2 linked regions of the Planctopirus limnophila DSM 3776 genome follow. Each later gene encodes a partner of the first gene's protein in a complex. Links are inferred from orthologs where the notes say so. Each region holds a gene or a part of one and is shown on either strand. Other genes may lie near its edges.

The links.
Region 2: the proteins of carA (region 1) and carB are in contact, whole or in part, in a solved structure (PDB 1KEE), measured with the Escherichia coli proteins. The link is inferred for Planctopirus limnophila DSM 3776 from one-to-one orthologs.

The regions. Positions count from the first base shown.
Region 1 is NC_014148.1:2,628,413-2,643,738, reverse strand. Bases 7,558-10,403 are described here. They hold carA (glutamine-hydrolyzing carbamoyl-phosphate synthase small subunit), read left to right. Parts: upstream 7,558-8,327; coding sequence 8,328-9,479; downstream 9,480-10,403. Other genes in these bases: PLIM_RS10485 (RidA family protein), read right to left, coding at 10,228-10,403; ndk (nucleoside-diphosphate kinase), read left to right, coding at 9,640-10,104; PLIM_RS10500 (ArsR/SmtB family transcription factor), read left to right, coding at 7,696-8,091. In the rest of the region: PLIM_RS22795 (amidohydrolase family protein), read left to right, coding at 1-974; PLIM_RS10525 (thioredoxin family protein), read right to left, coding at 1,117-2,097; PLIM_RS10520 (anthranilate synthase component II), read right to left, coding at 2,455-3,132; PLIM_RS10515 (anthranilate synthase component I family protein), read right to left, coding at 3,241-4,677; PLIM_RS10510 (DUF6513 domain-containing protein), read right to left, coding at 4,674-6,143; PLIM_RS10505 (SDR family NAD(P)-dependent oxidoreductase), read right to left, coding at 6,221-7,003; more of PLIM_RS10485, read right to left, coding at 10,404-10,698; PLIM_RS10480 (TlpA family protein disulfide reductase), read left to right, coding at 11,060-12,136; PLIM_RS10475 (TolC family protein), read right to left, coding at 12,165-14,018; PLIM_RS10470 (HlyD family secretion protein), read right to left, coding at 14,015-15,326. UniProt on the Escherichia coli protein: Small subunit of the glutamine-dependent carbamoyl phosphate synthetase (CPSase).
Region 2 is NC_014148.1:409,201-425,517, forward strand. What follows is about bases 4,257-8,093. They hold carB (carbamoyl-phosphate synthase large subunit), read left to right. Parts: upstream 4,257-4,620; coding sequence 4,621-7,893; downstream 7,894-8,093. Other genes in these bases: PLIM_RS22245 (HD domain-containing protein), read right to left, coding at 4,257-4,306; PLIM_RS01725 (DUF1501 domain-containing protein), read left to right, coding at 8,037-8,093. Outside these bases: PLIM_RS01695 (right-handed parallel beta-helix repeat-containing protein), read left to right, coding at 1-906; PLIM_RS01700 (DJ-1/PfpI family protein), read right to left, coding at 941-1,531; cmk ((d)CMP kinase), read right to left, coding at 1,561-2,244; PLIM_RS01710 (M24 family metallopeptidase), read right to left, coding at 2,374-3,555; more of PLIM_RS22245, read right to left, coding at 3,683-4,256; more of PLIM_RS01725, read left to right, coding at 8,094-9,458; PLIM_RS01730 (ArnT family glycosyltransferase), read left to right, coding at 9,614-12,088; PLIM_RS01735 (GNAT family N-acetyltransferase), read right to left, coding at 12,320-13,177; PLIM_RS01740 (transketolase family protein), read right to left, coding at 13,446-14,405; PLIM_RS01745 (transketolase), read right to left, coding at 14,479-15,321; PLIM_RS01750 (hypothetical protein), read left to right, coding at 15,394-15,720; PLIM_RS01755 (hypothetical protein), read left to right, coding at 15,858-16,280. UniProt on the Escherichia coli protein: Large subunit of the glutamine-dependent carbamoyl phosphate synthetase (CPSase).

The sequences.
Region 1 (15,326 bases):
TCACTTCGGATTACTCCGAGATTGGTCAGTTCCAACCTGATCTCGCCGCAGCAGCGGCTGTGAATCCTGACTCTGAGCATATTTTCACCGCAAGATCAGGCGGAATTACTCTGGCGGGTTTGAGTCCCCAAGGTGGTCGCATCAGCGGGCAGAACTCGATCATTGCTCTCCAGGGCTGGACATCGGCTGAGATGACACTTCTTCGGGATGCGGGTTTGCAGATCCAGTGGCCAGGTGGCGATTCAAATGAGGGAGCAATTCGTGAATTGAAAGCGATGTTTACTGCTGCCCGAACGTATGCAGCAGCGATGTCGAAATCACCAGAATCTTTACTGACGCAAAGGGATCTGCGCCTGGAGGCGATGATCCCCTATGCCTCTGGCGAGAAGAAGGTGTTTATCGAAGCCAATACAGAGAAACAGATTGCGGAAGCACTCCTGTTTATCGAAGCAGAGAAGCTCCAGGCCGTGATTACCGGTGGGGCAGATGCCTGGAAACTGGCTGACGAACTCGCAGCCCGGAAGATTCCTGTGATTGTGGGTGGCGTCATCCGGCGGCCCATTCACTCCTGGGATCCATTTGATGCCTGTTACGCCAATGCCGGGCGTTTGCACGAAGCCGGAGTCAAGATTGCGTTTCGTTCCGATGGGGCACCAGATAGTCGCAATACACCGTTCCATGCGGCTACATCCGTGGCTTACGGATTGCCGGAAAATGAGGCCATTAAAGCGATCACGATTTCTGCCGCCGAGATTCTGGGAGTCGGTGAGCTGACCGGATCGATCACGCCCGGTAAGCGAGCCGATCTGGTGATTGCTGATGGCTCAATTCTTCTGCAGGGGACGCAGATTCATGGCGTTCTGATCGGGGGATCTGCAGTGCCGATTGATTCCCGACAACATCGTCTGGCAAAGAAGTACCAGGCTCGTTTGCCCAAACCTGCCCAGGGTGGTTTTGAAGTGCGAATTCCCTGAAAAGGTCGGTTCAGAATCTGTGCAGAAGGCGATCGCCTGAGCAGAACTTGTCTGCACAGATCTGGTGCTGAAAAATCACACAGGTGAGATCACGTGAGGGGGTGTGATCTCACCTGGGTATTAACGATCGATGCCTTGTGTTTTAACGGACTTCGGTCTTCGCAGGGTTTTCAGCCTGACGAGTTGATTCTGAGGACTCATCGGGCAGGGCCTGAACGAGACGTTGCACATCGGTCCGTCGAAGAACTTGCTCGGTTCGCATGTAACGACGTGGGTTCTCTTTGAATCGATCACGCGATTCGCGAGAAACGAAGAGGAAGAGACTGTCATCATAAAACGCTGCGAACTGAGTTGAACCACTGACGGCTTTGGTAGTGTCCCACAACACGACGGGATCACATCCCAGAAGTTTCGGTGCAAACTGTTCGGGTGTCAGTTTGAAATCGGCCAGCTCTTGTTCTGTAGCCATGAAGTAGGTGATTCCCTGATGATCCCACGCGAAACGGCTGTCACCTCGCATCCATTGTCTGGCTCTTTGCAATGCCACCGGACTGAATCCATCCAGTCCAACATCATCAGCATTGGCCATCGATTGTGAAGGGGCCGATTTCCGCTCAAAATTCTGATTCCCGGGAAGTGTCGCGGGTACTTTGTTCTGCATTCGTTGGGCAGGTGCAGCCTGGGCCAGGCTCATCGAGTATTTTTGAGCCACTCCGCCAATCATCGAAGTGTAAGCTCCGACATCGAGATAGTTCTCGGAATGCAGGAGAACCTTGCCATTTCGAGGATCGATCATGACATCGGCAGGTAACCCCCGGACGCCATACTGTTGAACGAGTTGTGGATTCTGATCGGAGTCAACTTTCACAGCAGCCACAGAAGTGCGCAAAAGCTGTTGAACTTGAGGATGAGGAAAGACACCCCGCTCCATCTGTTGGCATGGCCCGCACCAGGTGGCTGAGAAATGCAGCAGCACAGGTTTGTTTGTGCGGCTGGCTTCCTGGAGTGCTGTGTTATAGCTGCCCAGCCACACACTTCCCTGCCCTCCCTGTGGATGTCCTCCCTGTGGATACTGTGCCCAGGCCGATTGTGTTGTGATGAAGATCAGCAGAACCAGTCCCATCGATCGCAGGCCCTTCTGGAAGGCCACGATTGGGTTGGAACAGAAGTGGGATTGTGAATCCTGGCTCGAACAGTGCAGACATGAAGAGAGCATGAGTGGGCGGCTCCGAAGACAAATCCGATTTGCAGCATTCGCACTGCAACCACTCAACCTTGCCTCATGAAAAAGTTGCCGACGTCAGGAAGTTTCTTCGGTGAAGAGAAAGTCGAGAGAACTCGACGGAGACTGAGTTTTGCTCTCTTTAAGGGCGCTTTGGCGCATAAGTAGAATTGGAGATCTAGGTAGAGTTTGACGACCGCCCAATGGTGTTTCTTTTACGATGAAACGATCTTGAGAAGGATCGATCAGAAGCATTTTTCACCAGAAGACAGCCGCTCTGCCTGCCACGGAATTGCCTGTTTCCGGTGGTTGGGACTCAACTTTTGATTCGGCAAGATGATTTGACGATGGGAGTTTGGCCAGGCTTAGGAAGTTGGACAATAATCGGTGGCCACCTTGTGTCAGTATCGATTCCGGATGAAATTGCATGCCAAAAGTGGCATGGGTTCGGTGGCCAACGGCCATGAGCACGGGGGTATCGTGAGGTGCGTCGAGAGTCCATGCCAAAGGCTCCAGTTCGTCTGGTAAATCATGATGATCAATCACCAGTGAGTGATAGCGGCCAGCTTGAAAAGTTTCTGGCAGACCATGGAACAGAGCGTGGCCATGATGAGTGACGCTTGATGCTTCTCCATGGAGGGGACGATGTGCCCGCACGACTTTGCCGCCAAAAGCGGCACCAATCGCCTGGTGCCCCAGACAGATGCCGAGTATGGGAATCTTCCCTGATAGCCGTTTGATAACTTCCAGAGAAATCCCCGCTTCTGTAGGTGAGCATGGGCCAGGAGAGATGACAATGGCAGACGGGGCCAGTTCGATGATCTGCTGGATCGAAAGGACATCATTTCTGACGACACGAACGTTCTGGCCAAGCTCGACCAGATAGCGGGCGACGTTTTGAACGAAGCTGTCATAATTGTCGATGATCAGCAGCATGTGGCACTTATCAGGCGTGGTCGATCGGCGATCTATGGTGGTCAACGTGGCATCACGAAAATAGCATCTCTTGCCCTACAGAAGGAACAATTCGGCGCAAATAGGTCTTTACTCGCTCGAATGGGGGCGAGTCAGAGCCGCAAGCATTCCGGAGGCTTTGGTTAATGTCTCCTCGAACTCTTGAACCGGGTCGGAATTGACGACAATGCCACCCCCGACTCCCAATTGCAGCCAGCCCTCGCTCGCGATGAATGTGCGAATGAGAATACTGCTGTCGCACCAGAGATCGGGGGTCATGTAGAACAATGTTCCTGTGTAAGGGCCTCGTGTGGTGGGTTCCAGTTCAGCAATGATTTCCGTCGCTCGAACTTTCGGTGCCCCCGTGATCGAACCGCCGGGAAAACAGGCCCGCAAGGCGTCCCAGGAGTCAAAAGGCTCGGAGAGTTCTCCCGTGACAACACTCACGAGATGTTGAACTGTCCGATAGGTTTCCACTTCGCATAATGCAGGAACGTTCACACTTCCAGCACGACAAACCCGTGAGAGATCGTTCCTCAGCAGATCCACAATCATCACATTCTCGGCTACATCTTTGCGGCTTTCTCGCAATTCGTCGCGTAGAAATAAATCCGCTTCAGCACCTTGCCTCCGGCGTGTCCCCTTGATGGGGCGTGTCTCAACGCTTTGCTTTTCGATCTTGAGAAATCGTTCAGGAGAAGCACTCAATAACGACCATTTGGGCCTTTGCCAGAATGCCATGAATGGCGAGGGATTGTGCTGACGGAGCCTCTCCCAGATCTGCAGGCTGGGTATGGTTTGTGGAGTCAATAGACGCTGGGTCAGGTTGGCCTGAAAGATGTCGCCGGCCCGGATGTACTCGATCACACGATCTACAGCCTGAAGATAATCCTCCCTGCGAAAGTTACTCCAGATGTTGTCGTGTCCAGCTAATGCAAACGACGGTGCAGAGAGGCTTTCCAAAGAGCGATAGCTTATGTCTCCCTTTGGAGGAATCTGGGGAGTTAGATCAGTGACCTTCTGCTCAAGCAAATTCATAAATTGTCGGGCCCGCGCTGTCGCTCTTGTTGCACGAGCAGCCGGTTTGATTTCGGGCCAGCCTTGAGAGATCAACCAACCTCGATTCTCAATATGATCCCAGGCAAAAACGACATCGTAAAAACTCATCGAGAAATCCGGGATGAGAAAGTCGCGATGTCTGGCTGACGGCATGCGGTCAAATGCCCGGCCAGCTTCATAAGAAAGCACTCCGGCAAAGCCACCCTGAAAAGGTGGGAGTTCCGGCTGACGCTCGAAGGGCAGATTCTTCATTACCTTGGCGATGGGGCTCAAAGGATCTGTCGAGGGTTGAACGTTGTACTCATCGCTTAAGAACCAGGGATCGGCCATGACATACGAGTACCTGCCCAGATGGGCGTGTTGAACAGCACTTTCGAGTACGCACAGTGCATCGAGTGAAGCCAGTCGATGGGTCACGAATTGGGGGTGCATTTCCGCAGACAAGGGAATGACAACAGGGGGGATCATGCAGGACGTTCCTCCTGTCTTTGATTTTCTAAGGTCATGTCCTGAGATCGATCCTGCTGCTGACGCCGTTCTTGCTTACGACGTTCTGTGGCACTGATTTCGGGTTCGGTGAGAAATCCCCAGCGGAGAGATTGATCCTGCTGGTAATGTTTACCAAGTGTTAATGCGGTCTTGGCTTTGCAGAGTTCATAGCCAAGGTAAAAGGCATGTTCGGCAGTCAAAGTTCCCACACAGGCGATCATCCGATCATAGACTTCGTATGGGTCATTCCCATGCCAGTACCCATCACGATTAAATAGGTGGATCTCACCCCGCTCGGCAAAAATGCGAAAGTTCGGGTCTGTGACCAGCTGCCTTAAATGAGCCAGGCCTGCTTCGCCCTGCTCTTTCAGTTTAGGGTCCCGCAGAAGAACAAGGCTTCCGCCCAGATGCTTGGGCACCCGTTGTTGTTCAATTGCGAAATGAGTCAGCCGCCGGGCAATCTCAAACTCCCGAATGGAAGATCGACTCCAGTTGATCACTTCGGTTGTCAGGATGCTTTCAATCCGCCACTCGGTACATAAGGCTGCCAGAAGAAAGTTGACACCCGAACTGTCCACTTCGGTCATCTCTGTCAGGTTCCCCACCCCCATCATCATTTTATCAGCGGGGAACTGCTGGCGTGTTTGCCGATAGCGACTGATGGATTCTCCAAATCCAAATCCGATGGGTTCCAGAATGGGGTCGAGCCGAAAAGGAGTCCCTGAACTGACAAATGCCTCGCGCGTGGTGATCAGCGTCTCCAGATTCTGAGGATGATCAGGAACCAGGACAAATTCAGCCCCGGTGGATTGTGCCCAATCGCGATTCGATGAATTGGCACTTAAGACCAGTTTGACTCCTGAGGCGACAGCCCGCAGAACTTCGTCTTGTGAGAAACTGTCGATCGACAGTCGTAACCCGTGGTTTTGCAGTGATCGAATCGTTGCTTCAAGGTTGGGCCAGGCCACACCGGGAAGACAACCGAGATCAATCACGTCAGCACCTGCTTCGCGATAAGACTCCGCTTGCCTCAGAATCTGATCCAGGGAGAGTCGGGGGGCATGATTAATCTCCGCCAGTATCTCAATTGCATGTTGCGTGAGATCTGGCGGTGACTTCTGATCGTGTCCAAAGAACTCGGGCAGGTCGAAAAGATCTTTTGGGCCGCGGATGGCCGGGAAACCCAGAAACTCATTCAATGGGTTTAACTCCCCCTCGACGGATCCCGGAAGGATCGCCTGATCGAATGCACCAGATTCAAGATGCGATTCTTTGAGTTTTCGCAGAATCCATGGTGTCGTCATCAGTGCGGCGACCGTGATCCCCAACACGCAAATCTCGAATTCAAAATTGGCTTTTTTAGAAAGGGGAATGAGCGTCTGACGAAGCGAATGCTCTGCCAGTTTGCCAGTGATGAACAGCAATCGTGGACGAGGTTTTTCCAAGACGAAGTCACGTCATTCCAAAAGATGTTCAAACGAATTCAACTCGGCAGATTCTGAATTTGAGATTAACAATTGTATCAGCGGATGGCCCCGCCGTTGACGTTTATCACTTGTCCCGTGATAAAAGAGGCTTCCTCGCTGACCAGAAATCGGACAGCACGGGCAATATCCTCTGGCAATCCCCATCGTTTCAGGGGAGTTTCACGAATGACCCGCTCCTGCCAAACGGGGCTGGCAGTCACTCCCCAGGCGGTTTTTATCCATCCCGGAGCGACACAATTCAAACGGACTTCAGGGGCAAAACTGACTGCCATCGAGCGGGTAAAACCCATGACAGCATTCTTGGCTGCTGCGAAAAGTTCACCGCTTTCTCCCTCCATACCGCGATCTGCCTGATCCCAGCCGATGTTGATAATGCAGCCCCTGCCCCGTGATTTCATACGCGTGGCGATCTCGCGGGAAAGCTGGTAAGTAGCGCGCACATCAACGGAGTGCAAAAGATCAAGTTTATTGACTGGCGGGAGGCGAGCTTCTTCGGTCGTGAGGAGATCCACGCCGGCATTATTGATCCAGATATCAATAGATCCCATTTCTGACCATGCCTGTTCGGCCAAGGTTTCGGCCGCATCGTTGTTCCGCAGGTCTGCCTGAAAAATATGCGTTGTTCCTCCTTGCGAGTGGATTGTCTTTCGGATTTGCTCAAGTGAATTGATCGACTTTCGGGTGTGCAAGCCGACGGTGGCCCCTGCTTGAGAAAGTTCCAAAGCAATTGCCTTTCCAATACCGGATGAACTCCCGGTGATGACTGCATTCAGCCCGTGTAAGCTGCAGAATGCTTTCTTTTCAGGCATATTTGTCATCGCTGACGTGCTCCACCGGGGAAGAAAAACCTCGTGAAAAGACCATGAGAAGGGCATCATAACAGGCAGCGAACATATCCACACAACAGAGTGTCCACATGTGTGGCACACAATCTGCTGTTAAAGTTCGATGTCGGAACAGAAAAGATGATCTGTCACAAATTCAGTGATCGTTTATGAAGGTGTTTTAACATCAATCACGACAGAGATTTACATTTCTACCACTTTTGGGAGAAATGCTTGTTGTGGCGAGAGTGTTGTTGACGGACTGTCCTCCAGGTTGCAAAATACGTTGGAGAAACAATCAGTCATGCGACATATTTAGGAATACTGATGTTCGTTTGGCAGATTTCATGTAATGGGATAATCTGAAATCGCTAAATCCTTGCAAGTGTTTTGAGCAACTGTAAGGCAATGGTCTCAGGAAATGCTGAATAAGTTTGAACAGACTTGCTGAATTGCTGCAGGTGAGCTCAACAGATCAATATAAATTGTTGTGTGGGTTCATCGAAATCGGTGTGAAAACTGAGATTGTGGTTCTGGTTTTTTGATCGATGTGTTTGATTCCAGGCACCAAGTTAACTCTGGGTGCTGATGGATTTGGAATAGTAAAATTTTGACCTGACTGATTTCACCCGCCGAATGGATCGGCGTCACTCAGTCATGGTCCTTTTAAGTAGAGAGCGAATATAATGATTTCGAACGTTGCCGAACCTTTGGTCGAAAAAGGTTCATCCTTCCCCGATCTGTCGACTCAGCTTGAGAAAGACCTCGTTCAGGTCTTTAAGCTGTTGGCCGATGAAACTCGCCTGCGTATCCTGATGTATCTGATGAAAGATCAGGAATTGCATGTGACTGCCCTCTGCGAGCGCCTGGGTCAGAGCCAGCCAGCAGTCAGCCATCATCTGGCTTTACTTCGAGTAGCCGGTCTGATTGAAGCCCGTCGCGATGGTAAGCACAATTTCTACAGTGTGCGCCAGAAGCATTTCCACCGCATTATGGCTGAACTCTTCTCCAGCATTGGAGATGGCGAGCGTGACCGAATCCGCTTCAAGAACTTCGTGCTGTCACAGGAAGAGAACGCCTAAGGTGCTTCCAGTCCGGGGATGATCCTGGATGTGATGGGTCAGATACATTGAGACTTGAGGTTTTGCTTACTTCAAAGGCTCGACAAAATGAGAGGAACCGTAGTGAAAACACTGCGGTTCCTTTTTTTACATTCATGATCGCGATACGCTTTGATAACGCTTGGAATCTGTGTGATGTCTTGAACTTGATCAAAGCCATTTTTTAAGGCTTTCCAGGAAAGGTGAGGCGCTGTCTGATGTCCCAAGAGGCTAAGTCTTCAGCTTGTCTGGCATTGGCAGACGGATCTGTTTTTTTTGGCTCTGCGTTCGGTGCCTCGGGTGAGGTCACTGGCGAAGTGGTTTTTAACACAAGCATGACAGGTTATGGCGAGATTCTGACGGACCCCTCCTATTGCGGTCAGATCGTGACGATGACCTACCCGCTAATCGGGAACTACGGCATCAACTTCGAAGATGTGGAAAGCAATGGTCCTCGTCTGAGAGCTTTTGTGGTTCGGGAATTGTGCCGAGCCCCGAGTAACTTTCGTTCAGAGCTTTCTCTGGATGATTATCTCCGCAAAGCCGGAGTTATTGGCCTCGAAGGGATCGATACCCGCTCGCTGGTTCGCCGCTTACGCAGCCAGGGATCAGTCACGGGTGTGCTTTCGACTGTCGATCTCGATCCACAGTCGCTTATTGCCAAAGCCCAGGCTGCCCCCAGCATTGTTGGTCAGGATCTTGTTCAGGAGGTCATGCCCGCTGCGAGTTTTGCCTGGACTGAAAGGCTGGGTAATTTCGCGACGTTGGCTCCGCAGGATTCCCAACCCACCCGCTATCACGTCGTCGCAATTGATTACGGCATGAAGTGGAATATCCTGCGACATCTGACCCAGGTTGGTTGTCGTGTGACGGTTGTCCCGGGGACTTCCACGGCAGCAGAAATTCTGGCATTGCAGCCGGATGGTGTCTTCTTGTCGAATGGCCCTGGTGATCCTGAGCCGCTGACTTATGCGATTCGGACAATTCGCGAATTGCTGGGTAAACTCCCCATCTTTGGCATTTGCCTGGGACATCAACTCCTCGGGCTGGCTGCTGGAGCGAGAACCTATAAACTGAAATTCGGTCATCGCGGTGCGAACCAGCCAGTGATGAATCTGCGGAACTCGAAAGTCGAGATTACCTCGCAGAATCACGGTTTTGCGATCGATGCTTTGACTTTGCCAGCGAATATCGAGGTCACTCACCGGAATCTGAATGATCAGACAATCGAGGGGATGCGACTGACCGATCAACCCGCTTTCAGTGTGCAGTATCATCCTGAAGCTGCTGCGGGGCCACATGACAGTGCGTATCTTTTCGAAGAGTTTTGCAGCCTGATGGATCTGTCGGTCGAGAAAATGAAGGCTTGACTCTGCATAGTGCCAGCTCAGGAAGCAGCGGGAACAATGACTGCTCGCAGAGAACACCTGACGATCGATACGCTGGTTTGGCCTATCGATTCACACATAGTTGCTGGAAAAATTGACTTGTCTTTAACTCACATTCTTTAGTCTTTGGGATTCGAAAGAAATGCCTACGGAACGTACTCTTGTCCTGCTGAAGCCAGATGCTGTTGCCCGACGCCTTGCAGGGCCGATTCTCACTCGTTTTGAGCAGAAGGGCCTACGCATTGCAGCTCTGAAGCTGATTCAGGTTACCCCGGAACTGGCCAAGAGGCACTATGCCGAACATGTCCAGAAGCCATTTTATCCCATGCTCGAAAGCTTCATTACTGCTGGCCCGACAGTGGCTTTGGTTCTTGAAGGCAAGTCAGCGATTAGTGTTGTTCGAGGCATGATGGGCCCGACCAATGGTCGCGATGCCGCCCCGGGAACCATTCGTGGCGATTATGGGACGAGTCGGCAGATGAACCTTGTTCATGGAAGTGATGGCCCCGAAGCGGCCGCGAAGGAAATCGCGATCTACTTTCAGCCGCATGAAGTGGTGGATGCCACTGAGCCACTTGCGCCATGGTTGTCGGCTGGTGACGAGTAAATCATATCCCTCATGGCGGAGCAGTCCCCTTTCGACTGCTGATGATAAATTTCCAACGCGTGTGACTCAGGATGACGTTGAGTCACACGCGTTGTTCATTGGCGGTTATTACTCGCCGAGAAGTTACTCTGGCTTGATGGAAACCCAGACTGCGACTTCGACAGCCGCATTCAAAGGAAGTTCGCTCACTCCGACAGCGACTCGGGTGTGTCTGCCGGCTTCTCCAAAGATTTCGAGCATCAGGTCGGAAGCACCATTCACCACTGCAGGTTGAGAACTGAAACCTGGCGCCGATTGCACAAATCCGTCAATTTTCAGTATCCGCTCAATGCGATCAATCGAGCTAAGTGCTTTTTGCAGGTGGGAAAGTGCATTCAGTGCACATTGCCGGGCGGCTTTGGCGGCATCTTCGATAGAAACTTCTGAGCCTACTTTGCCAGTATGCAGCACCTGGCCATTTGCCATGGGTAACTGACCGCTGGTGATCGCCATCTGGTGTGTGATCGTGACCGGGATGTAAGAGGCAATGGCCACTGGTGGTTGTGGCAGTTCGATCCCTAACGTTTTGAGACGCTGGGTGTATTCATTCGACATCGAGTTGATTCCTTGAGTGCTGCTGATGCTGAGTGCCGTGAGCTTGCTGCTGTATTCTTTCCAGAACTGACCAGCACGAGTATCCGGGATTCTCAGCTTGATACGGTAACAGCATCACAACTGCTGCCTGAGATCTCCGCAAGTGACTCACATGCCGAGTCTTTGCGAAATGGATGGTTTTTGAGAATTGTGTTTGCGATGTTCACCGGGCAACGAAATGATACAGAGGTCGTTGTTGGATCAATGGCTGTCGATGAATCGGGCGAGATGTCCGTATGTTGTAGATGCCGCAAAGAACGCGACTGTTGATGTCCTTCCGTGTCCACAGGTGTGAGTGAGTCCGTCGATGATCGCAAAAAACATGACCAGTAAGGCCGGTTGGACCGGTGTGCTGTTGGCCTTCGTATTCGTTCTGCTGGTGGCTGATTCTCGTAAGGCTCTGGCCCAGCCCCCCTTGCCTAAAAATCCGGGTCAGTGGGTCAATTCACAGCCATTGAGCTACGAACAGCTTCGTGGGAAAGCAGTTTATCTGGTGTTCTTCGAAGAAACCTGCCCCAAATGTCGGGCCGCCTGGCCCGATATCCTTTCGGCTGCTAAATCGAATGAAAAGCTGCCTGTTGTCTTCATCGCAGTGAACTCTGGAACACAGCGAGCGGAAGTCGAGCGATATGCTCAGCAGGTAAAAATCAACTGGCCGATCATCGTCGATACGGATCGCAGCTTTGAAAAAGAATTCGCCAGCAGTTCCGTGGGAGAAATCAGCCTGCAGAACATTCGCCAGATTCGCGGAATCAGCGCTGCTGGGAAAATTGAGAGCTTGCCTTACGACGACTACAGCGATGCCATCAAGGGACTCGCCCAGGGTGCCACATGGAAAGTCGAACGTGCGGAAGTCCCACCGGAAATGATTCCTCTGTGGCAACAGGTTGAATTTGGTGCTTACGGCGGTGTTGCCCAGCCACTGAAAAAGGCGGCCCTTTCCAATCGCCCTGAGGTCAAATCGGTGGCAGAAAAAATGCTCGCAGTGGTCGATGCCGAGCGGCAGGAATTAGAAAACGAAGCATTGGCTTCCGCCGAAGCGGGCAACAAGTTCAAGGCTTATGAGCTACTGCTCAAATTGAACGATACTTTTAAGGGCTACCCGCTTTCAGATGGTGCTGCCAAGTTAAAGAAAGATCTGCCGAAAGATCCCCAGGTGAAATCTGGGCTGGCTGCGCTTAAGCAGATTCAGAATATTGAGCGACAGCTGGCCAATGCCAAGCCCCAGCTTAAGGAAAAGCTGGGTGAACAATTATCAAAGATGGTCACTGATTATCCTGAAACACAGTTGGCCACTCATGCGGCGGCACTGCTTAAAGGAGCCGGTTTAGATGTTCCAGAGGCAGGTGGCGCGGCAGGTTCGCAAAATCCCCCTGCCATCAAATCGGGAACCTTTTAATTCGACTATGGGGGGCTTTGTTGACTCATTAGTTGGCGGGAACCAGGATTTCTTCGGGGAGTTCAGCCGCAGTTGCGGCCTTATAGTCAGCCTCTGCGGCGAAGTAACCTAGCAGGGCGAGAACTTCCTGAACACGAGCATCAAAGGTGGCCTGCTCGCGCAGGTTCAATCTCAAGAGATCGCTCGCGCCCTCATTTAATCGAATGGTTTCAAATCGTTGCATCTCTTCGTTGAGACGGACAGAAGCACTGGCCTGACCAATGGCACGATAGGCATTTTCCAGGGCAATGACGGCAGTGCGAACTTCGACGGAAATTTTATCAGCCGTGAATTGGCGTTTGGCCATATTCTGAGCCAGCTTCCCTTCGACCATCATGATTTTGCCGTTGGCGTTTCGACGTTGCAGAGGAACGGTAAACTGCAAGCCGGCTTCTCCCTGGAAGGGACCTTTATCATTGATCGAGCTGGTTGGCCCGCCGACATCTTTTTTGGCCAGGACATGGGCACCCAATGTGGGTAACAGTTCGTTCTGTGCCTTTAATAACTCGATAGACAATTGCTGACGGTCGAAATCGAGTGCCAGCAATTCCGGCCGGCGAGAGGTAGCGAAGGCAATATCGGCTTCCAGTACCTCGGGTGTCACCAGCATCGGAGTTGGAAACCTCGCAGGCAGCATGCTGTTGGAAGGGATAAAGGGATTGCCAGCAGCATCTCTCAAATAGAGTGAGAGCTTGACGGCCGAGCTTTGAAGCTTTTGTTCCGCTTCAATCAGCTTGACCTGTCTGGCAACAATTAAACGCTGGTTATCAATAATGTCTGATTCGGGACGATCACCTTCCTGGACTGTCGCGCGGATCTGTTGATCTCGATCCAGTGCCAGTGCCTGCAGCTCACGAGCCACTCGCAGCCCCTGCCCTGCGGCCACCCATTCCCAATAGGCAATTGTACTATCACGAATAAATTGCAGGAGCTGGGTTTTAATCTCTGGTTCGACTTTTGATTGACCAACCTGAGTAATCCAGAGTTCAGCGCGGCGTTTATCAATCGCACGGTTCTGCAAAAGTGGGATCGCCAGGCCAGCCATGAACTCGCCCCCATCGTTGGTTTCGCGATTTCCGTACCATGGTTCAAAGTTACCACGACCCGCGCGATACCCGGCAATCACTTCTCCACCATTCTGGAGCACGGGCTGGGCAATATCGACACCATTCCGATACGTCTGGTAGTAACCCAGGGGCTGGTTATTCAAATCAGCATTCAGCTTGAGGTCGAAAGCTCCCTGGGCAGCGAGATTGGCTCCATTGGCAATATTGCGGCCATAAAGTGCATTCCTTAAAAGAGGAAACGACATGTAGACCGAGTCGATGACACTGTTGAGTACCAGGGGTGGACTGACTCGCTCATCACCTACGATAGGAATCTCATCGGCATTCCCGGGGCTGGGAGGAATCTCCTGGCGGATCTTTCCGGGGAGCAAGGATCCCTCCATAAACTCATCGCCTCCACCGGCGGGAGGTGTGCTGACTTGACCTGGTGGGGACGATGCTCCCTGTAAAGCAGCGGTCTGCTCAGCAGCCGTTGCACCTGCAGGTTCTGCATCCAGCACTTCAGAATTGGCAAGTTGAATCGTGGATGAGGTCTCTTCCGCAGGCACCGGATCTTCTGGAATTTCAGGTGGGAAGGCAGTTTTGTTGGTTGTGTATCGAGAACTGGTCTCTTTGCCGGTGGTGTTTTCTTCGGAGATCTTGTGATTGGCGACGGTCGATTTCTCGACCGACGACGATGCTGGTGAGATGGAGCGAACCACACTTGTACGAGCGGTTGAGCATCCGGCTATCACCAGGCAACCAACAAGCATCCATGCTTGTCCGGATCGCGTCATTTTTTCCCTCGAAGAAGTTTGTCGTCCGTTGAACTCTTATAATCATCCAGTTGAATAGCGGGTGGGAATCCGTTGAGTTGTCTCCAGAGTTCCTGCCCGATCGTGACCCGATCCAGCAACACCCAGGCTCTGGCCCGAATCCCTTGCCTCAAGACATTGGCTGTGGGCCACGGCCTTGTTTCATCCGGATCAGGCAATACCAGCACTCGAAATTTACCAATTCCATCATCCATCGAATCGACGACAGCGACAACACCACCGAAGGTACCGACTGCGACTGAAGGCCAGCCGGAAAATTGAACCGCAGGCCAGCCTTCAAATTGCAGTCTGACTTTGCGATGCTGGCCATCTTTAGAAAGTGAGGCGACCAGCGGTGCATCGTTTCCATCGACCTTGATCTCGACAGCGCGATCTGCTGTTAATGGAACGAGTTCCAAAAGCGGCGTGCCTGCCGAAATAATTTTTCCTCCCTGAAAGTTTGTCAGTCGCAGGACATACCCATCAATCGGGGCTACCACCGACTGTACTTGCAACTTTTGTTTAGCTTGGATATCGGCGATCTCCTTCTCGGTACTGGCGATATCTCCCAACGACTTCTGATAAACGGCCCGTGCTGAGTCAATCTTGGTGATCGCCTCACGAATCTTGTAAAGTCGCTCGGCCTCTTTAGCCGACAGCTCGCTCTTCGCTGCTTCAACATAAGCATTGGCCTGTGCCAGTTTCGCCTGTTCCTCTTGAGCTTTTCGCTCAGCAATTTCGACTTCGTATCGAGATTCCACCTTCTGTTCAAAGAGCTGAATGCGTCGAATGCGATCCTTCTCGGCCTGCTCATAGGCGGCGGTCGCTGCTTTCAGGTTCTGCTGCTCAGCAAGCAACTTCTGCCCAGCCATTTTAATGAATTCATCCTGGGCAAGTTCCGTCTGGTTGCGAATGGCTTCAAACGCTTGAACCTGTTGTTCGTAGGCAATGGCAATGGTCTTTTCGGTCTCGAGTTTACGCTGAGTGGCCATGAACTGTTCTTCGAGGCGAAAAATCAAAGCCGAGTCGATGACCTCAATATCCATGAGGACTTCGCCTTTTTTGACGATCGCCCCTTCCACCAGCTCGGCACGAATATTCGTGATGCGACCTCCGATGGGAGCATCGATTTCCTGCAGGCGATGATTGGGATCATAAGTGATCACTCGCCCGGAACCGACAACGGATTGCTGCCAGGGGGCGAACATCATGACAATCAGACTGATGGGCAACGCCCACAATAGTGCTGTCGAGATCCAGCGAATCGTACTGATCGGCTGGGCCAGTTGG
Region 2 (16,317 bases), 2.2 Mb from region 1 along the record:
ATCACGATTTCCAATTGTGTGCTGCATGACAGTGGTAATGGATTCTTTACCTCGCCCCAGACACGCCGCATTCTCGTAGAAAAATGTGCGATCTATGGCAACGGCATTGAAGGGAGCATCCTTGAACATAACAACTACACCTCTTCCGAGGGGATCACCTTTCAGTTCAATCAGTTCGGCCCATTAAGAGAGGGCTGCCTGGGGAATAACTTAAAGGACCGCTCCGCAGGTCTCGTGGTGAGATACAACTGGATCGAAGGGGGCAACCGCATGCTCGATCTGGTGGATGGTCACTGGAAAGAGCCCACACTACCAGAGGCCAACTATCGTGAAACCTTCGTCTTCGGCAACATCCTGATCAAGCAGAACGATCGAGGAAATAATCAGGTCGTCCATTATGGCGGTGATAGCGGCCGCCTCGATCAATACCGCATGGGGACGCTGTACTTCTATAACAACACTGTCATCTCCGAACGTCCCGCCACCACAGTCCTCTTTCGACTTTCGTCGATGCAGGAAAGTGTGGATTGCCGCAATAACATCGTCTGGACGACGGCACCCGGTCGATCACTCGCGATTTTCGATGGGAATGGGACAGTCAACCTTTATCACAACTGGTTGAAGAAGGACTGGCGAAAAACCCATTCGACAGGTAAAGGAGAGATTCACGAACTGGGAGTTCTTCAAACTGGCGATAACCCCGGCTGGGTCGATATTGCTCGTCAGGACTTCCGTCTGCAGACCGATTCACAGCCACTACGCACAGGGAGTCCTTTGCCCGATGCCGCCATTCAAAAGCACCAACTCAAGTTCTACTACAAGCCCCAGCGAGAATTTGAGAATCGACCTGCCGATCACCAGCACGATTTCGGAGCACTACCGATCTTGCCACATGCAGCGAAATAAATAGAGCATGACAACTGAGTTTCGATCGAGATCATTAAGCCTTCGAATGGCTGATGGTAATCCCCAGCAGTTTCGCGAACTCACCGATCAAGGCAGCATGGGCCGGCCAGGCAGGAGCTGTGACCAGGTTGCCTTCGACATAGGCTTCATTGACGGGCGTGGCGACATATTGCCCTTGCGCCAATGTGATCTCCGGGCCACAGGCGGGATAGGCGGTACAGCGACGGCCGCTCATCACTCTGGCGGCGGTTAATATCTGAATACCATGGCAAATGGCAGCCACTGGCTTGGCTGCTTCAAAGAAATGCTTCACCAGATCGAGCACTCGCTGATCAAGCCGCAGGTACTCAGGAGAGCGGCCGCCGGGGAGATAGAGACCGTCATAAGTTGATTGCTGAGTGGCTGCCTCATCAAGTTCGGCATTTAAAGTGAATCGATGTCCTGGCTTTTCGCTATAGGTCTGATCCCCTTCAAAATCGTGAATCGCGGTTTTGATGAAATCACCAGCGCGTCGATCAGGGCAGACGACATCGACCTCACAGCCCAGAAGCTGCAGCATCTGGTAGGGAACCATCAACTCGTAATCTTCGACGAAATCACCGGCGATGATCAGAATCTTCGGCATCAAAAAGCTCATTTCTATCGATGGAGGAATCAGGCTGTGGTCCTGGGTGAAGAAATCTTTGTGATGACGACTCGTTGAAGATAATCAATCACTTCTTCGAGAGATGTTGAAGTCGTATCCACGATAGTCGCATCAATCGCTGGACGTAATGGAGCGATGGTCCGGTTCTCATCACGTTCATCGCGCAGTTGTTGTTGCTCAAGGATCTCTTCAAGCGGCACAGTTTGCCCGGAACTGCGAAGCTGAGCTTCACGCCGTTTGGCACGTTCTAACGGAGATGCCGTCAGAAAAAACTTGCAGGGAGCCTCGGGGAAAACGATGGTTCCCTGGTCTCGTCCCTCAGTGACGATATTCTGCCCCTCCGCAGCACGCCGTTGCAGTGCCACCATTTGCTCGCGCACACCTTCGATGGCTGCCACTTGAGAAGCGACTAACGTAACTTGTGGCAAGCGAATGGCCTGCGTTACATCCTGTCCATTCAGACGGATGGTTTGATCTTCGATCTGCAGGTCGGCCTGGCGAGCAAAGTTGGTCACCAGATCGTGACGAGTCAGATCCATTCCCTGCTGCAGGCATCCCCAGGCAATGGCTCGATACATCGCGCCCGTGTCCAGAAATGAAAAACCAAGCAATTGAGCCAACTTTCGAGCGGCTGTGCTCTTGCCGGTCCCTGCTGGCCCATCAATGGTAATGACAACATGACCGCCCGACATTTTCCGGGGGATCCCCTCTGGATGAGTACCGATTTCAAACGAATGCACGCCAGCATGCAGGTATCGACCGCATGGCGTCAACCATCCGTTGGAGAGATCACTCGCCAGCCACGAGATCTTCCCTGGAACTCATTGAGCGAGAATCGGCACAATCTCTGTCTGAAGTGCGCCACCAGTCACTTCTACACGTCCATTCGGGTGAATCAGCACATCGACTTCGCTGCGAACACCGAACTCTTCCAGATAGATTCCGGGCTCAATCGAGAAGCATGTCCGGGGAATCAAGGCTCGGGTTTCATGCGTCTCTAGGTTATCGATATGGGCACCATTCCCATGAACTTCCTGGCCAATGTTATGCCCTGTCCGATGGACATAGTAAGGCCCGTAGCCTGCCTTTTCGATCACTTCGCGGCAGGCATCATCGACTTCATAACCTTCAACTCGCCGGCCTGCAGCAAAAGCATCCACCACATACTGGATGGCGGCATCGCGGGCAGCAGCCACGACGTGAAAAACCTTGGTGTACTTCTCGGGAACACTCGTCCCCACATAACCCGTACGAGTTAAGTCGCTATAGACTGCCCTGGGCTTGTCGAGCTTGCCCCACAAGTCGACCAGTACGAAATCGCCTTCGCGAATGATCGTGTCGGGTAGTGAACCTGTTTCAAAATGCGGGTCACCACTATGGGCATTCACACCCACAATCGGCGGGCTGTAGGTGGTGACTCCATGAGCCTCGAAGTGATCCAGAATCGCCCGCTGGACTCGCAGTTCATCTGAGTGACCCTGGCTATTGATATCGTTGGCGATCGTCTTCCACGCCACGACATACGCGGCATCAGTGACTTTGGACGCCTCCAGATGCATGGCAATCTGCTCGTCATCCCAGACCGATTCAAACAACTGAATGAGATCTCCCGAAGAAACAACTTCCACGCCAAAAGACCGGATCAGCTCAATTGTCCCGCCATCCACGCGCGAAATGTACGGGTTACCATTCCGGGGAGCGTATTCCATGGCGATTTTTTTGCTGCCAGCTACCAGGGCCGCCATCCCCTCTTCGAACTCACTCCACTTAAGATAGATCCTTTTGTCGCCAGGTAATGCGTCGAGCACACCCGTTTCGATGCGATGTACCAGTTTTCGAGGAGTCCCTTCTTTAGGGATAAAATAGGCCCAGCGACGGCTGGTTTTTTTATCCAGCCCCAGCACACGTTCGGCCAGTACGTTTGACTTGCGAAAATCGTACAACAACCAGCCATCGACTCCCTGTTCCCGAATCGCTGCCTGAACGTCGCTGAGTGAGAACATGCCCATAAAAGATCTACCAGAAGTTAAAGTTTGATTTTGCGTGCGGAAATACTTGTTGCCATACAATGCAATCTCGGCAGTCGAAGGTCAACTCTGCGAGCGTGGCGGAGAGCCCAGATGGATCGACTCAACTGGGAGATGTCTCAGGCGGCTGAGGATCAATAAACTCCTGAATCTGGTGAATCATCTGCCGGCAGGCGGACGACAGGATTTGCAGGTCGCTATCAATCCCACTGGCCGCTGTCACCATCTCGCGGTGGTACCAGAGCCATTCCGCAGGCGTCGCGCTGAACTTTTCCAGGGCCCGGGGGTTTTCCTGCAGGTCGAACCAGGTGGCCCCCAGATTGTGCAGCTTGTCGGCTAGAGTAATGGCCCTGGCCGCATGTGAGGCCATGCGCATCTGCGCGAGATGCTTTTCTTTGCGCACTCTCCAGGGAATCGCCGCTCCTGTTGGGTCTTCCTTTTCCTCAGTCGAAGCGATGACGGCCTGAATCACCGCCGGTGAAAACTGTTTTTCGAGGTCAGCGATGGTCACCTCGGTATCTTCGACAATGTCATGCAGAATCGCAGCGGCAATCAATTCATCGTCGGCGAATCCCGCTCTTTGCAGAATCAAAGCCACCCCCGCCAGATGGGATAAGTACGGAACATTGGTCGCCTTCCGCAATTGACCATGATGTGCGACCGCCGCGACTCGCAAAGCCTTTTCGATGACCATCGAATACAAAGGCGACACCATCGTTCCCATCATCAGATTTGCTCCTGCAGAAAATGTCTGCTCACTTCGCTTCCCAAGAATCACTATCGAACCAGATTTATTCCGGCAGCGAAAGCTCTCGATCCGCTTTCATGAGTCGCCAGTATTCTGCGGGGATTTCGCCAAACCGAATTGACCATTTACCCGAGACATTGACCAGTCGGTCTCGCTTCCTTGATTCTCCATGAGGGCTTGGTACGCTTGGGAAGTTTTGCGCCGATTGGTTCGAGGCAGCAACTTCAGCCGTAAGAGTAGAACTGTCAATTGTTTTCGCTGATTGCTGACCGTCTTAGGGAGATTTCACAGCCGTGCCCCGCCGCGACGACCTCAAGAAGATACTCATTATTGGTTCGGGCCCTATTGTCATCGGGCAGGCATGTGAATTCGATTATTCAGGGACTCAGGCCTGCAAAGCCTTGCGCGAGTGTGGATACGAGGTGGTCCTCGTCAATTCCAACCCCGCCACAATCATGACGGACCCGAATACGGCTGATTCCACCTACATCGAGCCGATTCACTGGCAGTATGTCGCGAAAATCATCGAGAACGAACGTCCCGATGCGATCTTGCCGACGCTGGGCGGTCAGACGGGTCTGAATACCGGTATGGAACTGTTTCGCCGGGGCATTCTCGAAAAATACAACTGCGAGATGATTGGGGCTCGCGCGGACGTCATTGAAAAGGCCGAAGATCGCCAACTCTTCAAGGAAGCGATGCAGAAGATCGGGCTCGATGTCTGTCGCAGCCGGATCGTCAACTCGATGGAAGAGGCCCGCGACGTTCTCAAAGAAATCGGCCTCCCCATTATCATTCGCGCCAGTTTTACTCTCGGCGGCATGGGTGGTGGTATCGCTTACAATCGCGAAGAATTCGAAGAGAAGGTTCGCAAAGGGATTGAACTCTCTCCGATCAATGAAGTCCTCCTTGAGGAATCGATCATTGGCTGGAAAGAGTACGAGATGGAAGTGATGCGGGATAAGGCCGACAACGTCGTCATTATCTGCTCCATCGAGAACCTCGACCCGATGGGTGTGCATACCGGCGATTCGATCACCGTCGCACCTGCTCAGACACTGACCGACCGTGAATATCAGCGCATGCGTGATGCCACGATTGCCGTCATGCGGGAAATTGGCGTGGAGACCGGTGGCTCGAATGTCCAGTTCGCCATTCATCCACAGACCGGCCGTATGGTCGTGGTGGAAATGAATCCGCGCGTCAGTCGCTCCAGTGCACTGGCTTCGAAGGCGACGGGTTTCCCGATTGCCAAAATTGCTGCGAAGCTCGCCGTCGGCTTCACACTTGATGAAATCCCCAATGACATTACCCGGGAAACGCTCGCCTGCTTTGAACCGACGATTGATTATGTCGTCACCAAGGTTCCCCGCTGGACATTCGAAAAATTTCCCGAAGCCGATCCTGAACTCACCGTGCAGATGAAGTCAGTCGGCGAAACGATGGCCATTGGCCGTACTTTCAAAGAATCACTGCAGAAGGCGCTGCGCGGGCTGGAAATTGGCCACTTCGGCTTAGGTGGCGGCAAGAAAGATCTTTGGGATTCCGATCACCGCCCCACTATCGAAGAGATCGAAGGCAAGCTCGCCACTCCCAACGACATGCGGATCTTTTATCTCCGTTATGCGATGAAGGCCGGTCTGAGCAACTCCGAAATCCACGATCTCACCAAGATCGACCCATGGTTTCTTGAAAACATTCGCGACATTGTCCGGATGGAAGACCGCCTGCGCTGTCATGAGCGACTTGACCAGGTCAGTGATGAACTGCTGCGAGAAGTCAAACGCTACGGCTTCTCCGACAAGCAGATTGGCGACTGGCTCGATGTCTCGGATATGGAAGTCCGGCGCGAACGCAAGCGGCGGGGCATTCTTCCCACGTTTAAGCAGGTCGATACCTGTGCTGCGGAATTCGAAGCTTATACGCCTTATTACTACTCGACCTACGAATCGGAAGACGAAGCCCCGGGCCCCCGCACCGATGGTCGTCAGCGAGTCATCATTTTAGGTGGCGGCCCGAACCGGATTGGCCAGGGGATCGAATTCGATTACTGCTGCTGCCAGGCCTCGTTCGCACTTCGCGAACTGGGTATTGAATCGGTTATGGTCAATTCCAATCCGGAAACGGTCTCGACTGATTATGACACTTCCGATCTGCTCTTCTTTGAACCACTCACGACGGAAGACGTGCTGAATATTTGCGATCGCCTTCAGCCCGATGGCGTGATTGTTCAATTCGGTGGGCAGACACCCCTCAACCTGGCCCGTGGTCTTGAACAAGCGGGCGTGAAGATCATCGGCACAAGTCCCTCAATGATTGATGCCGCGGAAGATCGCGAGATCTTCAAGGGAATTCTCGACAAGCTGGGATTGCACCAGCCACCCAACGGCATGGCGACCGATGCCGCTCGCGCTGTGCAGATTGCCAGTGAAATTGGTTATCCCGTCCTCGTCCGCCCCAGCTTTGTGCTGGGTGGCCGGGCCATGCAGATCTGTTACGACGAGCGCATGGTGCGCGAATACATGACAGAAGCCGTCAATGTTTCACCCGATCGTCCAGTGCTCATCGATAAGTTCCTCGAAGACGCGGTCGAAGTCGATGTCGATGCCATTTCTGATGGTGAAATCACAGTGGTGGGCGGGGTCATGGAGCATATCGAAGAAGCGGGCGTTCACTCAGGCGATTCGGCCTGTGTGCTGCCGCCTTATTCCCTCCCCGACGCCATTGTCGATGAAATCAAAACGGCCACTTATGCACTGGCCAAAGAGCTGCAGGTACGCGGCCTGATGAATATCCAGTTCGCCGTCAAACACCAGGGTGGCGAGCCCGTCGTCTATGTTCTTGAAGTCAATCCGCGGGCGAGCCGCACCTCGCCTTTCGTGAGCAAAGCCACGAACGTCCCCTTGCCGAAGCTGGCAGCCAAGATCATGGTTGGCAAAACCTTGAAGGAGCTGGGCTTCACTAAGGAGGTTGTGCCGCCTTACGTTTCGGTCAAAGAGAGCGTCTTCCCGTTCACTCGCTTTGCTGGTGTCGATATCATCCTCGGGCCCGAGATGAAATCGACCGGCGAAGTCATGGGCATCGACTCGACATTCCCAGCTGCTTATGCCCGGTCTCAACTGGGTGCCGGGAATAAGCTCCCTTCGAGCGGAGCCGTCTTTATCAGTCTCGCCGGCCGACACAAAGAGCACATCATCAGCAGTGCCCGGCGGCTGATTGATATGGGCTTCAAGATTCTGGCAACCTCAGGGACTTCGCGTGTTCTGCGCGAAGCAGGGATCGAAGTCGAGACAGTTCGTAAATTGCAGGAAGGTCGCCCGAACCTGCTCGATTACATGGCGAATAACCAGGTTCAACTTGTCTTTAATACACCCAGTGGAAAGGGTGCCCGTTCTGACGAAGGCCGCATTCGTGCTGCCGCTGTCATGAATGGCATCCCCTGCGTCACCACGCTGCCCGGTTGTATTGCCGTGGTGCAGGCCCTGGAATCGATTCAGGAATCGCCTGAACCGAGCGTGACTTCATTGCAGCAGTGGATTGCTCAGTTGCCTGCCAGCAAAGCGTAAGCCCCCAAGTGAACCTCAAGTGTGCCGACCCCGGTTCGCCGGGGACGGCTTCCAGTTTCCTCTGGCATCTTGCGGTTCGATGTGTTGGAATCAATGGGTGCATTGCCCCGCCCTTCGTGGTTCACCCGCCGGATTCTCCCGCCATGACACATTGCTTGAATTTTCAGTCATCTCCCACAAATCGCCGTGAATATCTGTCGCAATTGGCCTGTGGTTTTGGTGGCGTGGCACTGGCGGGCCTGGCTGCAGAACGAGGCTATGCTGATGTTGCCGGCGCACCGGTTCTGCCTGCGACTCATCATGCCCCCAAAGCAAAAAACATCATCTTTCTGTATATGGATGGTGGCCCATCTCAGATGGATCTGTTCGATCCCAAGCCCAGGCTCACCAAAGAGCATGGCGAACCCATGAAGATGAAAGTTCAGGCCACGCAATTCGATAACAACGGCAAGATCATGAAGTCGCCTTGGGAGTTCACTCAGCATGGCGAAAGTGGCTTACCTTTCAGTTCGCTGATTCCTCACATTGCCTCGAAGGCCGACGATCTGTGTGTCATCCGCTCGATGACCTCCGCCTTCTCTGAACATACCAATGCCAATTACTTTCTCCATACAGGCCACGGACTGCAGGGCCGTCCCAGCATGGGTGCCTGGGTTTCGTATGGCCTGGGAACAGAATGCCAGAACCTGCCAGGATTTCTCGTACTCAATGGCGGCCTCATCCCTCCCGGTGGTGTCGATTGCTTCCACAATGGCTTTTTGCCGGCCACCCATCAGGGGTCAATTCTTAAATCACAAAAGATGCCCATCTCGGATCTGGAACCTGCTCCCGGGCCACTTGCAGCACAAAAAAGAAAGCTCGATCTGCTCAAGCAACTCGACCAGGCCGCTTCCAATCGCGCAGGGAGGCCAGATGCTCTCGAATCGGCCATTGCCAACTACGAACTGGCCTTTCGCATGCAAACCACTGTTCCTCAACTGGTGGATCTGGCCACCGAATCGGAAGCCACTCAAAAACTTTATGGTCTCGATTCCGATTTTGCTCCAACGCGCGTTTATGCAAGGCAATGTCTTCTGGCCCGCAGGCTCGTCGAATCAGGTGTGCGATTTATCGAACTGACTTGCCCCGGCGTGGGTGTCGATCGCTGGGATCAGCATGGTGGTCTCAAAAATGGTCACGAATTGAACTGTAAAGCGGTTGATCAACCGATTGCAGCTCTCCTGACGGATCTGAAAAGTCGTGGCCTTCTTGACCAGACTCTGGTTGTCTTCGCCGGTGAGTTTGGCAGAACTCCTCAGGCCCAGGGTGCCGACGGCCGTGATCACAATCCCTTTGGCTACACCGTCTGGATGGCTGGCGGTGGTGTGAAGGGAGGCATGAGCTATGGCCAGACTGATGAATATGGCTATTACGCCATCGACAAAAAACTGGAGATTCATGACCTGCATGCCACCATGCTCTGGCTCATGGGAATTGACCATACGAGGTTAACGGTTCGTTTTGGTGGGCGGGACATGCGGCTGACCGATGTCTTTGGACATGTGGTTCACGATGTGATTGCCTGATGATTTTCGGGGGCTTTGGTCATGTGATCAACAGCCTCAACGCATTTGGCAGCCCGTTCGATCGCACTCTCGGCAGCAGCATGTCATGATCCCTCCATGACCCGATTGATCCCACGACTGAGATTTCAGTAAAGCGGCCCATAAGAAAGCGGCCCATGAGTCGAAAACGCTCAGGTTCACAAAAACCTCCTCCTCCGGCTGCTTCACACTCATCGAGTCTTGAAGCTCCACACACACCAGACTTATCTCGAACAGTTCGCTGGGTAATCGCCTGTCTCTGGCTGGTGTTGGCAACCATTTTCTTCTACTGGACGGGTTTGCCGAACAATGGCAACGTTTCCCGGCTCGATTACTGGTCGCTGGTCCCTTTCCAACTGATGGATCTCGTCGATCCCGAGTTTGAATCACGATTGCCACATGGATTCTTCTATCTGTTTGAACGCATCGGCTACTCGCTGGTTTCTGCGGCTCTCATCATTGGTTCGGCTGGCTGGGGCTGGCTGCTGATCCTGGGATCGAGTCGTCTATTCAAAGCGGATGTCTTTGCAAAGCAGGAATCGATCAATCAGGTAACCCTTGCGAATAACGAAAGTCGCTTTCAAACGGGGAATCTGCTGTTCTTCTCCGGCGCTCTGGGGCTCGCCACGACTTCGACTTTCGTGCTGATTGTGGGGCTGATGGGGCAGTTATCGACCATCCTGCTGGTGGCCTGGCTGGTCGTCGGAAGTGCCGGTACCTTCGTGGGTTTAGCTCAGCCCGCACTTCGGTTAGGCCAACTGGCGTGGTTATCGATCGCTAATGCCTGGCATTCCCGCGATCTCTGGACGCTGTTGGGTTGGGTCTCGGCACTGCTATTTCTATGGACGATCTGGCTGGGTGGCTTATCGCCCACCACCGACTTTGATGTGAAGGAGTATCATCTCGGCGGGCCCAAAGAATACTTCCTCAAGGGTCACATCGAGTTCTTGCCACATAACGTCTACACAAGTTTTCCGTTTCTTACCGAGATGCTGTCACTGGCCGCCATGGTGTTGATGAATGACTGGCTGGCAGGAAGCTATGTCGCCACACTCACGCTCGCTTTCTTCGGACCGCTGACGGCTCTGGGATTATGGTCTCTTTGTGAGAAGTGGTTTCCGCAGGCCGCTCTTCTATCAGCCTGGATCTGGATCACGATTCCCTGGACGTACCGGCTATCGACCATTGCCTATGTCGAAGAAGCCTTTTCGTGCTATCTGCTCGCTGCTTTCCTTGCTGCTATCTATGGACGATCCTTGAATCTCCCGGAAGTGAGTCATTCCGCATCATCAGCAGCGCATGCCAATTTCTGGTGGTGGATCTCCGGGTTGTCTGCCGGTGCTGCTTTTGGCTGCAAATACCCGGCACTCCTCTTCGTGGTCATCCCCATCGGCCTGGCAACGATCATTCGGTTTCCACGTTTCCATAAGACCGACAGCTCTGCGAGTGAAAATCCATCAGCCAGGTCACGCAGCACATGGTGGGTCTGGCCACTGGTCTTTTCTGCCGGCGTGCTCGTCTTTGCTGGCCCCTGGCTGATTAAAAACTTCTGGCAAACCGGGAACCCCGTTTATCCCCTGCTCTACTCTGTCTTTGGTGGCCTCGACTGGAATGCGGCACTCAATGAAAAATGGAGGCGTGGGCATGCCCCACCCCATTATTCGCCCCTTTCGTTTGTTACCGATGTTTACGACATCCTGGCCCGCAGTGATTGGCAAAGTGGCCTCATTCTGCTGGGCTTACCTCTCTGCTGGATTTTGCCTGCCGCTCGCAAAAAAAATCATGAACAACCCGAGGATTCCCCAGGCGTTCTCCTCCTGGCTCTCTTGTTTCTGGCATGGTTCTATGCCACCTGGTGGTTGTTCACACACCGGATTGACCGCTTCTGGGCACCAATGCTCCCTCTGCTCTGCCTGATCTCGGCTGCAGGGCTAACGCGCTTTTCTCAGAGTGTCCCCCATGCAGTCAGGCAATCCCTGATGGTCCTGCTAGGGGCATCGGCAGTCTTCAATTTCTCGATCAACACCGGCCCCGTCGGTAACTACAACTCATGGCTGACCAAACTCTCTGCGGCCAGCGATTTCACTGCGAGAACCACTTGCCCCGAGATCGCCGCCATCAATCAGGCTATTGAGGAGGGTGCACTTCCCCAAGACATTCGCGTCCTCATGGTCGGAGAGGCAGAAATCTTCGATGCACGTTTCGATTTGAGATACAACACCGTCTTCGATGTATGTTTACTGGAAGAGTGGTGTACTCACCCAGACGGCCAGTGGCGTACCGCCGATGAGATTCGGGCGCGCCTGGCACAAGCAGGCATTACCCATCTCTTCGTCAATTGGCGGGAAATTCTGCGTTATCGAACGAGCTATGGCTACACCGACTTTGCGAATCCCAGGAGCATCGAAAAGCTCCAGCAGATGCAGCTGATTGGCGATCCGCTTCGATGGCCCGAAGGGATTGGTGAACGAAATGCCGACGATCTTTCCGTTACAGACCGTCAACTGATTGAAAACTGGGCACCGCAATTGATTCAAGGCCTCGGTTCCAATCAGAAGCTGATTACGGCACAACTCTTTCCAGTCATGACACGGCCCATCGAGGCGAAGTGATTACCTGTTATACGGATTCCAATATTCAACGGCGTTCCTTGGTATGGCGTGGCTGGGGTTGAGCGTCTTCGCGAACCCCCAGTTCGTACCGAAAATACGAAAATCCGAAAATCCGAAAATCGCTGGGGGTTCGAAGACTCAACCCCAGCCACCCGCCGAGTCAGACTCATCCAGGCCATCACCATGATGAGTCCGGCCCCCATGAGTCGAAGGAAGTAGCCGTCGAAAAACTCAGGCTTTGCGATAGACGATTCCCGTATCAATTAACTGAAAGCCACTCGAAATCAGCACAGCCATCGCAGCCGGGTCTTCCATGTTGGCGTGAGCCTCCATCAGGTCGACCTGGTCATCTTTGAGTTGTTTGCTGACATCGCATAACAGAGCCTGTCCATAGCCTTGCCGGCGATGTTCAGGAGCCACATGAATCCCATGCAGACCAATCGCCCGCTGTTGCCATTTGCTCGAATACATATCGAGCCCACAGATGGTCACCCAGCCGACGGGTAGATCCTGTTTTTTGAGGACCAGTCCCAGCCTGGCCGTTTCGAGACGACCTCGATTGGTAAGCGTCCAGAAGTCGCGCGGGACAGGATCATCCAGCAATCGCAATTCCGTCGATCGGCGGACACGCATCAGCCGCACATTGATTGGATCTCGCTGACCAATTACTCGCTGGAACACCCCGATCATGCTCTGCGGACGATAACCGAGGGATGTAAAGAACGGCTTCGCGAGAACATCTGATTCCAGAAATCCAGAGGCTTCGCTGCCGCCATACAGACCACTCCAGTAAGGATTGAAAGGGTCTGCCGGCCCGGCCAGTAAAACCTGGGCACCATGCGAGAGAAGATAACCTTCCGCCTGTTGAACCAATGCTCGTCCAATGCCGCGCCCACGAAAAGCCGGGTGAACGACCAGAGCACAGATCACACCTGTCGTCGAATCGACCGAGGCGCGATTGCTGCCGACACCAAATCCGGCATGGACAAAGCCAGCCGGCTGACCATCCACAAACGCCAGGATCAAGCCATGCCGGTCAAAGTGAGGCTGCGAGAGCACGAAAAAGTCGAGCTCGTCCGTTCCGTGCATGATTACCGCACCACGACCCAGCTCCGCACTATTCCATAGTTCGGCTATCACGGGGACATCATGGTTTCGAAACGAACGAAACTCCAACAAACTCACTCCCTGGTTTTGATTGCAATCTAGTCAGATCAACTTCACGCGGAGAAGATGTCTTTCTGAACCCTTTCCATTTCACACGATCATCATCAATCACAGTTTAATCATGCAACAAGGTCGCATGGAATGTCCACGCGACCTTGTTGTGATCGACAAGTTTTCACCGATTTCTCGTTTAGCGGCTGCAAACCTTCTCAGCAGCTGCCACAATCGCTTCGGCAGTCAGACCGTACTTCTTGAGCAGGCCTTCCGGATCGCCACTCTCGGCATATGTGTTGCCGATGTTGACGAACTCAATCGGGCAAGGTGCCAACTGGGCAGTGACTGAAGCCACAGCCGAACCCACACCACCGTGCGGCAGATGTTCTTCAGCCACCACGAGGCGACCTGTTTCTTTGACTGCCTTCACGATCGCTTCCTGGTCGATTGGTGAAACAGTGTGGAGATCGAGCACTCGAGCCGTGATTCCCTTGGCTTCGAGGGCGACAGCCGCATCGAGAGCAATACCTACCATCAGGCCATTGGCAATAATGGTGAGGTTCTTCCCATCGCGCAGCTGATTGGCTTTGCCAATTGTCAGCACTGAATCCGGGCCATAAATTTCAGGCACATCAATTCGGCCACAACGCAAATAGACCGGCCCATGATGCTCCAGCATTCCTTTCACAAGGTGTTTCGTACTGGGTGCATCGGCAGGGACGACAACCGCCACGCCTGGCAATGCCGACATCAAAGCAATGTCTTCAATGGCCATTTGCGAGGCACCGTCTTCACCAATTGAAATCCCGGCGTGAGAACCCACCATCTTGACATTCAGATGCGGGTAAGCCACGCACATGCGAATCTGGTCGTAGGCATTGCAAGTCAGGAAGGCAGCAAAGCTGGAAACCACAGGAATCTTACCCGCAGCAGCCAGACCAGCCGCCACGCCCACCATATTGCTCTCGGCAATACCCACGTTAAATCCACGCTCAGGGAAGGCTTTGGCAAAGACTTCCGTGCGTGTGGAGTTACCCACGTCGCCATCGACAGTCACGACAGTGGGAAATTCATTGCCCAGTTCTTTCAGCGCGGTTCCGAACGCATCACGTACGGCCTTGCCCAGCTTCAGACCGGCTGCTTGTCCGATTGTCATTTGAAAAATCCTGTTCTACAGGCATGAACTTGAAGTACGGGAAAATAACAGCAGCAACAAGAAATTGTGCGAACTAATCGGCCAGCAAGGCCAATGCCTTCTCGGCCAGCTCTTTGGAAAGCGGCTTGCCGTGATAGTTCAGATCGCCGGTTGGGGCCAGGATCGGCAGAATGCCAAAGCCCTTCTGTGTCTGCGAGACAATCGCCGTCGGACGATCTTTGACGGAACGGGCGATCTTCAGAGCGGCGATCACCTGCTCGATATCGTTGCCATTAATGGTCTGAACGTGCCAGCCGAAAGCTTCGATTTTGGGCTGGAACTCGGTGAGCTTGAGAACGTCCTTGGTGGCTCCCGTCTGCTGATATCCGTTCTGATCGACGATCGCGGTCAGGTTCGCCAGCTTGTACTTCTCGGCAGAAGCGAGAGCTTCCCAAACCTGGCCTTCGCCCATTTCTCCGTCACCCAGCATGACGTAGGTATGAGCTGAAAGACCATCCATGTGGCAGGCCAGTGCATGACCAATGCCTACGGAAAGCCCCTGCCCGAGCGAGCCCGTCGAAGCTTCGATGCAATCGAGTCGCTTCATATTGGGATGACCTTCGAGCCGGCTGCCCAGCTTGCGGAGTGTCATCAGTTCTTCGACAGGGAAGTAACCACATTCTGCCAAGGCGGCATAGAGCACGGGAACTGCATGTCCCTTGCTGAGAATGAAGCGGTCACGGTTATTCCAGCGAGGCTGTGCAGGGTCGTGCTGCATAAACCCGCCAAAAAACAGCGCGGTCACCATCTCCACGGCAGACATACTACTGCTGGGATGGCCACTGCCAGCTTCGGTGGTCATGCGGACAATGTGTCGACGCAGCACCTTGGTTTTGGCTTTCATCTCGTCCAGCGACAGCGGCTTGAAAATGGCCACTCGATATTCCTTCGATGGGAGGCGACGGGAAAACTTGTTCAATAGCAGGTCTTCAGGCAGCCAGTGGACACCATGTCTCCAGAAATTCACCCAACCGCCTGTCAGCGCTTCCGGGCGAAATGGTTGACATACTGCCAATTCCGCTTGATTCCTTGCCCGCCGAATCCTAACGCTGAAGAAAACCAGCAGCAAGCCTGCACGGCTGAACCCATGCAAACTTGGCAGGTTTCTGCTTCCAAAAATGAATTCACGTTAAAATTCAGCCTTACATTCCAAAAATCTGTGACGTCAGAAATTCAAGAGGGATGCAAAAATCGCTCGTGGAAACTCAGCAGACGGGTTCGTTGGCGCGAATTCCACTCCTTCGGGCTGCTGCGCGATGGAATTCCCAGTTCCTGACAATCAATGATTGAATGAACGATATCGATGTGGCATTGTGACGAACGAATTTGCTGCAGGATTTTTCTAATCCTGACTGTCATCAGCGATTTTGACTGTCTTCATATTCTTACTGACGGATTGGATCTCTTCGAGCGATGACACTTCGCCACCCCACCGTCACCAATCCTGAACCAACAGACGAAGAGCTTCTGGCCTGGCTGGATGAGACCGTTTCCTTGCCACGCAGTGCTCAAATTGAGCATCTCGTCAGGCAGTCGACTGAACTTCAGAGCCGACTGAACGGACTGCGGCAAACGCGCCAGAGCGGTGCTTTAACGCTGGGCGAAATCTGGCGAAGTCATCGCGTGGGGTGTTTTTCCCGGGAAATTCTGGCTCGTTACGCGAGAAATGAAGGCGGGGCCGGCCTCTCTGAACAGATCCGTTTTCATCTCGAAACGGTGGAATGCGTCTGGTGTCAGGCGGTCTGGGAATCACTCTCGGAAGACGATCTTTCACGAACTGACCGCGTTTTCCAGACTTCAGCCGGCCAATGGAACCATCAGGACGGAACTCACTGAAATTCTGGCCTAGAGTGCAAAACCAGTTCCTCACAGG